Linked DNA regions of Thiosocius teredinicola. The protein of the gene in region 1 interacts with the protein of each later gene in a pairwise test. Links are inferred from orthologs where the notes say so. Each region holds a gene or a part of one and is shown in the gene's direction. Other genes may lie near its edges. The genes, in order: rho, hfq, nusG and yhbY.

Region 1 (3,424 bases):
TCCATGATGGCCTCGGAAAAGGGGAAACTGTCGAATCGGGTCTTGCTCAGGTGTTTTTCGCTCATGGCCGGGAAGCATACCTGAAATCCCGTCAGGACAAGCGCTAAGGGCTTGAATTAAGCGGACTGATCGGCTCAAATGCCGGTATCCGCGCAAAGAGGTTGTGGTCCGGCAACGCCGGGCATGGGCTTCTCCCACGCGACAGGGAGCCCTTCGGGCGACCTATATTGTGTATTCCGACTTATTTGGAGAACGTCAGTGAGTGACAAGATCGTTCATGTAACGGACGACAATTTTGAAAGCGAAGTGCTGCAATCGTCAGAACCGGTGCTGGTGGACTACTGGGCAGAATGGTGCGGCCCCTGCAAGATGATCGCCCCGGTCCTTGACGAGATTGCCGGCGAATACGACGGACGCGTCAAAATCGCCAAATTGAACATCGACGACAATCCGAACACGCCGCCGCGCTACGGCATTCGCGGCATTCCCACGTTGATGCTGTTCAAGGACGGCGAGGTCGAAGCGACCAAGGTCGGCGCCGTGTCGAAGTCGCAACTTACCGCTTTCATCGACAGCAACCTGTAAACCAGCGAACAGGCGGCGCCCCGGCGCCGCTGTTTTTACCCTTTACGCGCACGCAGAGCGTGCTAAACTTCCGGCTGGCTCCCCCTGAGCCGCACTTCCTATTTTTACTTTTCAGCAGATGCCGGCGCTTTCGCGCCTTTCCCCCGGACAACTCCGACAGAACTAGCGTGTTCCCCAAGGCTGGACATGAACTTAACCGAACTTAAAAAAATGCCCGTGCCAGAGCTCAATGAGCTGGCGCAATCCATGAACATCGAGGGCGTCGCGCGCTCCCGCAAACAGGACCTGATCTTCGCCATCCTCAAGGCACACGCCAAGAAGGGGGAGGACATCTACGGAGACGGCGTTCTGGAGATTCTTTCCGACGGCTTCGGCTTCCTGCGTTCCGAAGATTCTTCGTATCTTGCCGGCCCCGACGATATCTACGTGTCACCGAGCCAGATCCGGCGCTTCAGCCTGCGGACCGGCGATACGATTTCCGGAAAGATTCGTCCGCCGAAAGACAATGAACGCTATTTCGCGATGCTCAAAGTTGACGAGATCAACTTCGACAAGCCGGAAAACGCGAAACACAAGATTCTGTTCGAAAACTTCACGCCGTTGTTCGCCAACCAGCGCTTCCATCTCGAGATGGGCAACGGCAGCACTGAAGACATCACCGCACGCACCATCGAACTGTGTGCGCCGATCGGCAAAGGCCAACGTGGCCTGATCGTATCGCCGCCGAAAGCCGGTAAGACGATGCTGATGCAGAACATCGCGCAATCCATCGCGATGAACCACCCGGAGTGCTACCTGATCGTTCTGCTGATCGACGAGCGCCCGGAAGAGGTCACCGAGATGAAGCGTTCGGTACGTGCCGAAGTCATCTCCTCGACCTTCGACGAACCGGCGGCGCGTCACGTGCAGGTTGCCGAGATGGTCATCGAAAAGGCCAAGCGCCTGGTCGAACACAAAAAGGACGTGGTGATCCTGCTCGACTCAATCACGCGTCTGGCACGCGCCTACAACACCGTGATTCCGTCGTCGGGCAAAGTGCTGACCGGTGGTGTCGACGCCAACGCCCTGCAGAAACCCAAGCGGTTCTTCGGTGCTGCGCGTAACGTCGAAGAAGGCGGTTCGCTGACGATCATTGCCACGGCACTGGTCGAAACCGGTTCGCGCATGGACGACGTGATCTACGAAGAGTTCAAAGGTACCGGCAACATGGAGGTCCATCTCGACCGCCGCATCGCCGAAAAGCGCATCTTCCCTGCGATCAATATCAATCGCTCCGGCACGCGCCGCGAAGAGTTGCTGATGCCGGAGAATGAGCTGCAGAAGATGTGGATTCTGCGCAAGATTCTCCATCCGATGGACGAGCTGGCCGCCATGGAGTTTCTGTACGACAAGCTCAAGGCGACCAAGACCAACCAGGAATTCTTCGACGCGATGAAATCCAAGGCGTGACCCACGCCTGGTCGTCCTCGGTGCGTTCCACGGGCACCGCCTGGCGGCCGACTACCCTGCTTGTCCATTCGCTGGCTCGCGCATTCCGTCAACCGGCCGAGCGCGTGTCCGGCGTGCCTGCCTCCCGGCGTTCGGTGTGATTCGTAGCGCGATGATTCTTGCGGCCGGCCGCGGCGAACGCATGCGGCCGCTGACCGACCACACCCCCAAGCCCTTGCTGCAGGTCGCGGGCAAGCCGCTGATCGCCTGGCACCTGGAACGGCTTGCCCAAAGCGGAATCACCGATATCGTCGTCAACCACGCGCATCTCGGCGCAATGATCGAAACGGCCCTTGGTAACGGCGAAAAGTGGGGCGTCCGTATCCGGTATTCGGCCGAAGGTGAGGGTAAGGCCCTGGAAACCGGCGGTGGCATATTCAAAGCGTTGCCGCTGCTCGGTGGCGAACCGTTCATCGTGGTCAATGGTGATATCTGGAGCGACATCGATTTTGCCGCGCTGCATCTGCCGGCCGGTGACCTGGCGCACCTGGTGTTGGTCGACAATCCGCCACATCACCCGCAAGGGGATTTCTTTCTGCACGAGTGCCGTGTCGCGGTCGACGGCGAACCACGCCTGACCTTCAGCGGTGTCGGCCTGTATCACCCTGAACTGTTTGCTGCCTGCAGGCCCGGTGCACTCCCGCTGGCGCCGTTGCTCAGGGAGGCTATGGCCGCTGACAAAGTGAGCGGTCTTCACCACCGCGGGCGGTGGACGGATGTCGGCACGCCTGAACGACTGGCAGCGCTCGACGAGCAATTGCGCAACTGATCGACACTACGGATTTCCGGGTGAGTCACCTTTGGGTGTGCGTTGCCGAGCGACTCGGGTGCACCGCGTTTGCCGCCTTCCAATCCCGATCAGCCGGAATCGACGGAAAGACCGATCCCGGCGTGCAAGCCGCGGACAAGGGTATATCATCGGGTTAAAGCCGCCCGGTTCCGCCCGGGCCGACGGATAGGGGGTCATGGGACAGGAAATCACCGACAGTCGATTCGACGCCTCGGCATTCACCGAGTTTCGGCGGCGCCTGGATGCCGAAACCGCGCTGTTGGCGAACTGGATTGCCGACGAGCGTCTGGCCGATGACGAGCGCTATTTCGGTTTCGAGATCGAAGGCTGGTTGGTCGACGAATCCGCGCAGCCGGCTGCGCGTAACCAGGAGTTTCTCGCCGCCGTCGACGATCCGATGGTGGTGCCGGAGCTGGCGTGTTTCAACTTCGAGATTAATTCGGCGCCATTGTTGCTGGCCCCGGGGGCGCTCGACGCCATGCACAATGCCCTGCGTTCACGCTGGCAGCAGTGTGAGCGCAAGGCCGCCGAGCTCGATCTTCGCCCGTTGATGGTCGGCAT
Region 2 (3,496 bases), 3.1 Mb from region 1 along the record:
GTGCGTGCCAATCGCCGACTGAGCATCGAGGAGATGAACGCACTGCTGCGCGATATAGAAAGTACCGAGCGCAGCGGTCAATGTAATCACGGTCGCCCGACCTGGGCGCAGATGGACATGCAGTCGCTCGACAAGCTGTTCTTGCGCGGACGTTGAACACCTTGCCGGCGACCAACGCATTGCCGCCCGCCATTCTACTGATGGGGCCTACCGCGTCGGGCAAGACGGACCTGGCGATCGCGCTGCGCGAGCACCTGCCGGTGGAGTTGATCAGCGTCGATTCGGCCATGGTGTATCGCGGCATGGATATCGGTACCGCCAAGCCGTCAGCGCAAGAGCTGGCCGCGGCGCCGCACAGCCTGATCGATATCTGCGACCCGGCAGAGGCCTATTCGGCAGCCCGCTTTCGGCAGGATGCGCTGGCCGAGATGGCGGCAATCTCACAACGTGGCCGAATCCCCTTGTTGGTCGGTGGCACCATGTTGTACTTTCGCGCGCTGCAGTATGGCCTGTCCGAACTGCCGTCGGCCGATGCGTCGATTCGCGAACGCCTCGAGCGCGAGCTGAAGTCAGACGGCCTGGCGGCGCTGCATGCCCGCCTGGCGTCGGTCGACCCCGTCGCTGCGCAGCGCATCCACCGCAACGACCCGCAACGAACCCTGCGTGCGCTCGAGGTGTTCGAGGCGACCGGCAAGCCGTTGAGCGAGTTGCAGGGTGGTCCGGGCGAGGGGATGCCGTTCCAGGCGATCAAGCTGGTGCGTTGTCCGGCGTCGCGAGCCGAGCTGCACCGGCGCATCAACGACCGCTTCGTGCGCATGCTCGAGCAGGGGTTTGTCGATGAAGTCGAGCGGCTGGTGGGGCGGGGTGACCTCGATCCGGATATGCCGTCGATGCGCTCGGTCGGTTACCGTCAGGTGTGGGCATGGTTGCGTGGGGAATTTAGTCGCGAGGAAATGGTCGAAAAAGGCCAGGCGGCGACCCGCCAACTGGCCAAGCGGCAAATGACCTGGTTGCGTAGTGAGAAAGATTGTCATTGGTTGGACGAGGCTGGCGATGTATTGAAACAGGCAATGACAATCATCAGTAATTCAAGCGGGAAAGCTACGCCGAGCTGACTTCATAAGTGATGTTGTGAAGCGGGTCTAAAGCCAAGAGACGGCTAATAAATCCAATTATCGGAGTAAATCGCTGTGCTATAGTTTTCATGCATCGCACACACAGGGATCGATTGGTGCAGTGGCGCTGGCCAAGTTGGACTGAAGCGCTGCACCGTATCTACGCACTGAGTTGTTTGGCGTAAAGACAAATTAAACCTAAACAAAATAAATCTAGGGAGCCCTCTCCATGTCAAAGGGACAAAGCCTTCAGGATCCGTTTCTAAACGCGTTGCGCAAAGAGCGCGTTCCGGTATCTATTTTTCTTGTGAATGGAATCAAGTTGCAGGGAACCATCGAATCGTTCGATCAGTTCGTTGTCCTGTTAAAGAACAGTGTCAGCCAGATGGTATACAAGCACGCTATTTCGACAGTCGTGCCGGCGCGCAATGTGCGCATCCAGCACGCGCATGGTGATAGTGACGGTGAGGCCGAACCCGGTAACGCCTGACTTAGATTTTTCGCCCGAACTGCTGCGTCCGACCTCGAGCCCCGGCTCGGGGCCGACGAGTTCTGCGTGGCTGAAAACTACGTGACCGTCAGTCGTGTTTGAACGTCCGCAAAGCGGCGAAAAAGCCGTACTCGTGCACGTCGGTCTGCACGGTGCCCCACGACCCGAAGAACTGCAGGAGTTCACCGAGTTGGCGAGCTCGGCGGGCGCGCAGCCGCTCGCCCTGATCTCGGGTCAGCGCAAGGTGCCCGATCCGAAGCTGTATGTCGGCAGCGGCAAGGCCGAAGAGATACACCAGCAGGTGTTGGCACTGGGCGCCGAGTTGGTGATCTTCGACAACACCTTGTCACCCAGCCAGGAACGCAATCTCGAAAAGGTCTTCGAGTGCCGTGTGCTCGATCGCACCGGCCTGATTCTCGATATTTTCGCCCAGCGCGCCCGCTCTCACGAGGGCAAGCTGCAGGTTGAATTGGCGCAACTGCGCCACCTGTCGACCCGCTTGGTGCGTGGCTGGACCCACTTGGAACGTCAAAAAGGTGGTATCGGCCTGCGCGGACCGGGTGAGACCCAGCTCGAAACCGACCGCCGCCTGCTCAATCAACGAATCGACCAGATCGGCAAGCGCCTGGCACGGGTCGACAGCCAGCGCGAGCAGGGGCGTCGCTCGCGGCGCCGCAACGAGGTACCGACGGTTTCCCTGGTCGGCTACACCAACGCCGGCAAGTCGACCCTGTTCAACCGGGTGACCGAGGCCGGGGTGTACGCCCGCGATCAATTGTTTGCCACGCTCGACCCGACGCTCCGCCGGGTCGAACTCGAAGACGGCGCGCCACTCATTTTGGCGGATACGGTCGGCTTCGTGTCGCGCCTGCCGCACGAGCTGGTCGCTGCGTTCAAATCCACCCTGCAGGAGACCGTGGAGGCCGATCTGCTGCTGCACGTGGTCGACGCGAGCAGCGCGCAGCGGGCGGAACAGATCGCCGAAGTCGAGGATGTCCTGGCGCAGATCGGCGCCGACGAAGTGCCGCGCATCGAGGTGTACAACAAGATCGACCTGTTACCGGGCACCGAGCCCCGGGTTGACCGGGATGCCGATGGCAGGCCGCAGCGCGTCTGGCTGTCTGCGGCGGCCGGTCAGGGGGTGGAGCTGCTGTTGGGGGCGCTGGCCGACTGGTTCCGCAGCGACATTATCAATACGAGGGTTTCATTGGGCCCGGCTGACGGTAGACTGCGCGCCTTACTGTTCGAACAGGGCGCCATCGTCAGTGAAAACCACGCCAGTGACGGGGGTTGGGAACTCGAAGTGGAGCTCAGGCGTCAGGACTTCGAGCGCTTGAGGAAGCGTGAATCCGTCCTCGCAGCGCAGTGGCGCGACCAGCCGCCGGCGTTTGACCAAACAGGGTAATGGGCTTTCGCCCTGCACTGTTGGTAGAATCGCCGCGATAAATCGCCTAATGACATCGAATTGAACCAGCGCACGGGAGTAATGCATGGCCTGGAATGAACCGGGTGGGGGCAATCGCGACCCTTGGAATAACAAGGGTGGTGACCAGGGACCTCCGGATCTCGACGAAGTTGTCCGCAAACTGCAGGACAAGATGGGAGGGCTGTTCGGCGGCAAACGTCGTGGCGGCGGAGGCGGTGACGAGGGCGACAGCGGCGGTTCGTCTGGCGGCGGCAGTTTCGCCGGCGTCGGCATCATCGTTGTTCTCGCGGTGATCGTGGTCCTGGCAATGGATTCGTTTTATATCGTCGAGCCCGCAGAACGCGGCGTGGTGACACGCTTCGGCGCCTACCATGTGGTGACGGCTCCCGGTCCGCACTTCAAGCTACCGTTCATCGACACCGTCGACGTCGTGAATGTCGACCAGGTGAACAAATTCCAGCACCG
Region 3 (3,302 bases), 4.0 Mb from region 1 along the record:
CCCGGGAGATGACACCCCGATCATCGTCGGTTCGGCGCTCAAGGCGCTCGAAGGCGACAGCTCGGACATCGGCACCCCGTCGATCGACAAGCTGGTCGAGGCGCTGGACACCTACATCCCGACGCCGGAGCGTGCGGTTGATGGCGCATTCATCATGCCGATCGAAGACGTGTTCTCGATCTCCGGTCGCGGCACCGTGGTCACCGGTCGTATCGAGCGTGGCGTGATCAATGTCGGTGACGAAGTTGAGATCGTCGGTATCAAGGACACCACCAAGACCACGTGTACGGGTGTTGAGATGTTCCGCAAGCTGCTCGACCGCGGAGAGGCTGGTGACAACGTCGGCGTTCTGCTGCGTGGCACCAAGCGTGACGACGTCGAGCGTGGTCAGGTTCTGGCGAAGCCGGGCTCGATCACCCCGCACACCCACTTCGAAGCCGAAGTGTATGTCCTGAGCAAGGACGAAGGTGGTCGTCATACGCCGTTCTTCAATGGCTATCGTCCGCAGTTCTACTTCCGTACGACGGACGTGACGGGTGCGTGCGAACTGCCTGAGGGCGTCGAGATGGTGATGCCGGGCGACAACGTAAAGATGACGGTGAAGCTGATTGCGCCGATCGCGATGGACGAAGGTCTGCGATTTGCAATCCGCGAAGGCGGCCGTACGGTCGGCGCCGGTGTCGTTGCCAAGATTATCGAGTAATCACGACGCCCTAACGGGATCGACGGGCCGTCCCTGAATGGGGCGGCTCGTTTGTGTTTTAAAGCCAACGGCTTTTCGGCTGCCTGGGAATCAGTTCCCGAGCGTAACTGAACAAGGTGTTGGGTAAAGTTATTAGGCCAATAGCTCAATTGGTAGAGCAGCGGTCTCCAAAACCGCAGGTTGGGGGTTCGAGTCCCTCTTGGCCTGCCATTTTCGGCTGGTAATGAACGCTAAAACGGAAGACGCAGGATCGGGTTTCGATACCATCAAGCTGTTGGTAGTAGTGGTCCTGCTCGTCGCAGGTGTCTACGGCTTTTATGCCTTGGCTGACCAGGCTCTGTGGATTCGCCTGATCGGCCTGCTGGCCGTGGTCGGTGTGGCAATCGGTGTCGCGTTGCAGACGGCGGTTGGTCGCAGCATCTGGCAGTTCGCCGTAGATTCCCGTTCGGAGGTGCGCAAGGTTGTCTGGCCGAGTCGCCAGGAAACGTTGCAGACGTTGCTGATCATCACGATTGCTGTGCTTGTTACGGCGCTGTTCCTGTGGGCGGTGGATGCGCTGTTGTTTGCCATCGTGCGTTATTTGACCGGTCAGGGGGACTGATATGGCGAAACGCTGGTATGTGGTACATGCCTATTCCGGTTTCGAGGGGCACGTAAAGCGTTCTTTGCAGGAGCGTATCGAGCGTGCCGGCATGCAGGACTTGTTTGGCGAGATCCTGGTGCCGACCGAAGAGGTCGTCGAGATGCGTGCCGGTTCCCAGCGTCGCAGTGAGCGCAAGTTCTTCCCTGGTTACGTTCTGGTTCAAATGGAGATGACCGACGACACCTGGCACCTGGTGAAGGATGTGCCCAAGGTTATGGGGTTCATCGGAGGTACCGGCGACCGCCCGGCGCCGATCACCGACAAGGAAGCGGACGCTATCCTGCAGCGCATGCAGGAGGGTGTCGACAAGCCCAAGCCGAAAGTATTGTTCGAGCCGGGCGAGGTGGTACGCGTCATCGATGGTCCGTTCAACGACTTCAATGGCGTCGTTGAAGAAGTCGATTACGAAAAGAGCCGCCTGAAGGTCTCGGTCCTGATATTCGGGCGTTCGACGCCGGTCGACCTGGAGTTTGGCCAAGTCGAAAAGGGTTGACCGCGATCGTCATGCCGGCGGCGTGACGCAGGGTGGACAACGCCTGGGCAGGAGGCCTGGGTCGGAGGTGGAAAGGCCTTCACAATCGCGCCATGGACGGATTCCCGGCACAGGCTGGGGCGATACGAATTCTTGCGAACAGGGCTTGTCTCTGTGAGCACAACACAACTCGGGGAGCCCAGGTAATCAGTCCTCGGCGTTTGCACCCGAAGCGAGGTAAATGTGGCAAAGAAAATCCAGGCTTATATCAAGCTGCAGGTAAAGGCCCAAGAGGCCAACCCGAGTCCGCCTGTCGGTCCGGCATTGGGTCAGCACGGTGTCAACATCATGGAGTTCTGCAAAGCGTTCAACGCGCAGACCCAGAACACCGAAAAAGGCCTGCCTGTCCCGGTCGTGATCACGGTCTACAATGATCGTTCGTTCACGTTCATCATGAAGACGCCGCCTGCGGCGATCCTGCTTAAGAAGGCAGCAGGTATTCAAAGTGGTAGCGGGCGTCCGAATACCGAGAAAGTCGGTACCGTGAGCCGCGCGCAGCTCGAAGAAATCGCCAAGACCAAAGAACCCGACCTGACGGCAGCCGATCTGGATGCGGCTGTGCGCACGATCGCCGGTTCCGCACGCAGCATGGGCCTGAATGTCGAGGGGGTTGAGTAATGGCTAAGTTGTCAAAGCGCCAAAAGGCCATTCGCGAGAAGGTCGACCCGGCCAAGCTGTATGCCGTTGAAGACGCCTTCGCGTTGTTGAAAGAAGTCTCGTCGGTCAAGTTCAGCGAGTCGGTAGATGTTGCCGTCAATCTCGGCGTCGACCCGCGTAAATCCGATCAGGTTGTTCGCGGTTCGACCGTGCTGCCGAACGGCACCGGTAAGACCGTGCGCGTAGCGGTTTTTGCCCAGGGGCCTGCGGCCGAAGCGGCTGCCGAAGCTGGTGCGGACAAGGTCGGCATGGAAGATCTGGCCGACGAAGTGAAGGGCGGCAATCTGGATTTCGACGTGGTGATCGCTGCGCCTGACGCGATGCGCGTTGTTGGTCAACTGGGCCAGATCCTTGGTCCGCGTGGCTTGATGCCCAACCCGAAGGTCGGCACGGTAACGCCGGATGTTGCGCAGGCGGTCAAAAACGCCAAGTCGGGCCAGGCCCGCTTCCGTACCGACAAGGCCGGTATCGTGCACGCGTCGATCGGCAAAGTGGACTTCGACCCTGCCGCGTTGCGTCAGAACCTCGAAGCGCTGCTCAATGACCTGAAGAAGCTCAAGCCGAGCACGGCCAAGGGTGTGTACATGCAGCGCATCACGGTCTCGTCGACGATGGGGCCGGGCATCGCGCTGGACCAAAGCAGTCTGACGCTGCTCTGATGTTGATTTCGCGGTGCGGGTCTATTGGCTCGTCATCGCATTGAATTGGGGGCACCGGTTATGCGCAAGCGTAACCGGCTGTCGTCAAAGACCGCAGGTGCCGTGTTG
Region 4 (3,493 bases), 3.0 Mb from region 1 along the record:
GATGCACGGGGCGTGTTTCTTCGCCTGGTCGAACATGTCGCGCACACGCGATGCACCGACACCGACAAACATCTCGACGAAGTCCGAACCGGAGATCGTGAAGAACGGCACCTTGGCCTCACCGGCAATCGCACGCGCCAGCAGGGTTTTACCCGTACCGGGCGGTCCGACCATCAGCACGCCGCTCGGGATCTTGCCGCCGAGTTTCTGGAACTTGGACGGATCTTTGAGGAAGTCGACCAGCTCTTTGACCTCTTCCTTCGCCTCTTCACAGCCGGCGACATCCGAGAAAGTCACTTTGACCTGGTCTTCGGTGAGCATGCGCGCCTTGCTCTTGCCGAACGACATGGCGCCACGTCCTGCGCCCCCGCCCTGCATCTGGCGCATGAAGAAGATCCACAGACCAATCAGGATGAACAGCGGGAACCAGTTGATCAAGATATTCCACAGGATCGACGGCTTTTCCGGCGGCTCGGCGCGGATCTCTACGTTCGCATTGAGCAATTGATCGACCAGCTTGTCGTCGGCAGGCGCATCCGTAGAGAAGCGGCTACCGGACGTCATCACGCCGTCGATGCGACCATCTTTATAGATGGTGACACTGGCGACGTTCTTGCGTTCGACCTGCTCAATGAACTTTGAATAGGTGAGTTCGGGCGAAGAGGGTTTCTGCGCCGTGAAGCTGTTGAAAACCGTCATCAGCACGACGGCGATGATGACCCACAGTACGATATTTTTGGCCATGTCGTTCACGGCAGTTCCCCATGCCTAAAGGCGTTGCCGTTCGGCAATGACACCGAACATGCTGATCGTTGGCGCCCAACGGGACCCCAGTTTCTCATAGCGTTTTCGTAACCTACTACGAATGATAGTTCCCGGCTACCAGATAAACCTCGCGGCTTTTGGGCCGCGAAGCCTTGGGTTTGCGCGTCACGGCGCGACCGAAATCCGCCTTCACCTGGCGCATCCAGTCGTCGAACCCCTCGCCGTGGAACACTTTACAGACGAAGCCGCCGCCGGGACGCAGCCGCTGTTCGCAAAAATCCAGTGCCAGTTCGCACAGATGCATGGCGCGCGGCTGATCCACCGCAGCCACCCCGCTTACATTGGGGGCCATATCCGAAATCACAAGATCGACCGGCTGTCCGTCCAGGGCGGCGTCGAGCTTGACCAGGGCTTCATCCTCGCGGAAATCCCCCTGGATCACCGTCACGCCGGGCAGTTCATCCATCGGCAGGATGTCGAAGGCGATTACCTTTCCCTTTGGCCCAACCAGATCGTGCGCCACCTGCGACCAGCCACCCGGTGCGGCACCCAGGTCGACGATCACCTGACCGGGCTTGATCATCCGGTCTTTTTCCTGAAGTTCCAATAGCTTGTAAGCAGCACGCGAGCGGTAGCCTTCACGCTTGGAGCGTTTGACGTACTCATCATTGACATGCCGCTGCATCCAGCGGTGACTGCTTTTCGATCGTGCCATGAAGGTTTTAGGCCAATCGGCCGGAAAACGAATCCGGATTATGCCATCCCCTGCCTTCGGCATGATTCAGAATCCGCAATCGACGTACCCCAGTTGCTGCATTTCGCTTATAGTTGGCGGCCTTTTTTGCGAATCCTTGCGATGAAATTATCCGAATCTCAAAAACGCCACCTGCGCGGCCTTGGACACCACCTGAAACCCGTCGTCTGGGTCGGCCAACACGGCCTTAAAGACAGCGTCATTGCCGAGATCGAGCAGGCCTTGGATTCGCATGAGTTGATCAAAGTGAAGATCGCCGCCGACCGCGAAACGCGCGTCGCCATTGGCGAAGACATCTGTGAAAAGACCCATGCCGAGCCGATTCACAGTATCGGTCAGATGCTCATCCTGTTTCGGCGTAACGCTGAAAAGCCGAAGGTGGCGTTGCCGTCGTCCTGATTCGGCACTACTCGTAGCGGACTTCGAGAATCTCGAATTCGTGGGTGCCGCCCGGCGCCTCGAGCGCGACTTCGTCGCCCTCGCTCTTGCCGATCAGGGCACGCGCCACGGGTGAGGTCACCGAGATCTTGTTGTGCTTTAGATCGGCCTCGTCGACGCCCACGATCTGGTAGGTCTTTTCTTTGTCGGTGTTCAAATCGAGCAGCACCACGGTAGCGCCGAAGATCACCTTGCCGCCGGCATTAACCTGGGTCACGTCGATAATCTGAGCGTGCGACAACTTGGCCTCGATGTCCTTGATACGACCTTCGATAAAGCCCTGCTGCTCACGCGCTGCGTGATACTCCGCGTTTTCCTTCAGGTCGCCATGCGCGCGCGCCTCGGATATCGCCGCAATCACGGCCGGACGCTTGACGCTCTTCAGTTCGTTCAGCTCGGCGCGCAAGCGCTCGGCACCATGCAGGGTCATCGGATGTTTTTCCATTCGTCGTCTCCTCCGTCGGTCGCGATCAACCGTGAAGTTCGCGCAGGCTGTTCACATTCAATTGATCCGGCTGCTGCAATGCAAGTACCGCGGCCTCGGCGCCCGAAATCGTGGTCGTATAGCTGACCTTGTGCTGCAACGCCGTGCGGCGGATCGATGCGGAGTCGATGATCGCCTGCTTGCCTTCCGTCGTATTGATGATCAGATCGAACTCGTCGTTCTTGATCATGTCGACGATATGCGGCCGGCCTTCCTTCACCTTGTTGACCACGGCGCACTCAATGCCCGCCTCGCTGATCGAGCGGCAGGTACCGCGCGTAGCCGAGATCTGGAAACCAAGATCGGCCAGCTTGCGCGCCACGCTGACGGCACGCGCCCGATCGGCCTCGCGTACCGATAGCAGCGCCCGGCCGCTGCGCGGCAACAACACGCTGCCGCCTTCGTTGGCCTTGGCATAGGCCTCGCCAAAGGTGCGGCCGACGCCCATGACCTCGCCGGTCGATTTCATTTCCGGGCCCAACAGGGTGTCGACACCGGGGAATTTGACGAACGGAAACACTGCCTCTTTTACGTAGTAGTGCTTGGGAATAATCTCGCCATCGATGCCCTGCTCCTTGAGCGACTTGCCCGCCATGCAGCGCGCTGCGATCTTGGCCAGCGGGCGGCTGGTCGCTTTCGACACGAACGGCACGGTACGCGAGGCGCGCGGGTTCACTTCGAGCAGGTAGATGTCGTCGCCCTTGATCGCGAACTGCGTATTCATCAGGCCGACGACCTTGAGCGCATGCGCCAGCTTGCGGATCTGTTCGCGCATGCGATCTTGCACCGAGTTGCTCAGCGTATACGGCGGCAGCGAGCACGCCGAGTCGCCGGAGTGCACGCCGGCCTGTTCGATGTGTTCCATGATGCCGCCGATCAGCACGTCTTCGCCGTCGCAGATCGCATCGATATCGACTTCGATCGCATCGTCGAGGAAACGGTCGAGCAACACCGGCGATTCATTGGAGACCTTAACGGCCTCACGCATGTAGCGGCGCAGATCGTCTTCATCGTGCACGATCTCCATCGCGCGGCCACCCAACACGTAAGAG

Evidence for each region.
Region 2: the proteins of rho (region 1) and hfq interact in binary tests that used the Escherichia coli proteins (3 or more experiments, as listed by UniProt). The link is inferred for Thiosocius teredinicola from one-to-one orthologs.
Region 3: the proteins of rho (region 1) and nusG interact in binary tests that used the Escherichia coli proteins (3 or more experiments, as listed by UniProt). The link is inferred for Thiosocius teredinicola from one-to-one orthologs.
Region 4: the proteins of rho (region 1) and yhbY interact in binary tests that used the Escherichia coli proteins (3 or more experiments, as listed by UniProt). The link is inferred for Thiosocius teredinicola from one-to-one orthologs.

What each region holds. Positions count from the first base shown.
Region 1 is NZ_CP019936.1:333,974-337,397, forward strand. Bases 1-2,902 are described here. They hold rho (transcription termination factor Rho), read left to right. Parts: upstream 1-771; coding sequence 772-2,034; downstream 2,035-2,902. Other genes in these bases: rhlB (ATP-dependent RNA helicase RhlB), read right to left, coding at 1-65; trxA (thioredoxin TrxA), read left to right, coding at 259-585; murU (N-acetylmuramate alpha-1-phosphate uridylyltransferase MurU), read left to right, coding at 2,186-2,842. Also shown: B1781_RS01580 (glutamate--cysteine ligase), read left to right, coding at 3,039-3,424. UniProt on the Escherichia coli protein: Facilitates transcription termination by a mechanism that involves Rho binding to the nascent RNA, activation of Rho's RNA-dependent ATPase activity, and release of the mRNA from the DNA template.
Region 2 is NZ_CP019936.1:3,409,020-3,412,515, reverse strand. The notes cover bases 1-2,974. They hold hfq (RNA chaperone Hfq), read left to right. Parts: upstream 1-1,344; coding sequence 1,345-1,605; downstream 1,606-2,974. Other genes in these bases: hflX (ribosome rescue GTPase HflX), read left to right, coding at 1,700-2,974; miaA (tRNA (adenosine(37)-N6)-dimethylallyltransferase MiaA), read left to right, coding at 201-1,115; mutL (DNA mismatch repair endonuclease MutL), read left to right, coding at 1-156. Outside these bases: more of hflX, read left to right, coding at 2,975-3,010; FtsH protease activity modulator HflK, read left to right, coding at 3,096-3,496. UniProt on the Escherichia coli protein: RNA chaperone that binds small regulatory RNA (sRNAs) and mRNAs to facilitate mRNA translational regulation in response to envelope stress, environmental stress and changes in metabolite concentrations.
Region 3 is NZ_CP019936.1:4,351,595-4,354,896, reverse strand. Bases 293-3,072 are described here. They hold nusG (transcription termination/antitermination protein NusG), read left to right. Parts: upstream 293-1,305; coding sequence 1,306-1,839; downstream 1,840-3,072. Other genes in these bases: rplA (50S ribosomal protein L1), read left to right, coding at 2,496-3,072; rplK (50S ribosomal protein L11), read left to right, coding at 2,062-2,496; secE (preprotein translocase subunit SecE), read left to right, coding at 927-1,304; tuf (elongation factor Tu), read left to right, coding at 293-703. Outside these bases: more of tuf, read left to right, coding at 1-292; more of rplA, read left to right, coding at 3,073-3,194. UniProt on the Escherichia coli protein: Part of the processive rRNA transcription and antitermination complex (rrnTAC). The complex forms an RNA-chaperone ring around the RNA exit tunnel of RNA polymerase (RNAP).
Region 4 is NZ_CP019936.1:3,286,230-3,289,722, forward strand. Bases 299-3,269 are described here. They hold yhbY (ribosome assembly RNA-binding protein YhbY), read left to right. Parts: upstream 299-1,621; coding sequence 1,622-1,918; downstream 1,919-3,269. Other genes in these bases: ftsH (ATP-dependent zinc metalloprotease FtsH), read right to left, coding at 299-744; rlmE (23S rRNA (uridine(2552)-2'-O)-methyltransferase RlmE), read right to left, coding at 860-1,480; greA (transcription elongation factor GreA), read right to left, coding at 1,926-2,402; carB (carbamoyl-phosphate synthase large subunit), read right to left, coding at 2,428-3,269. Outside these bases: more of ftsH, read right to left, coding at 1-298; more of carB, read right to left, coding at 3,270-3,493.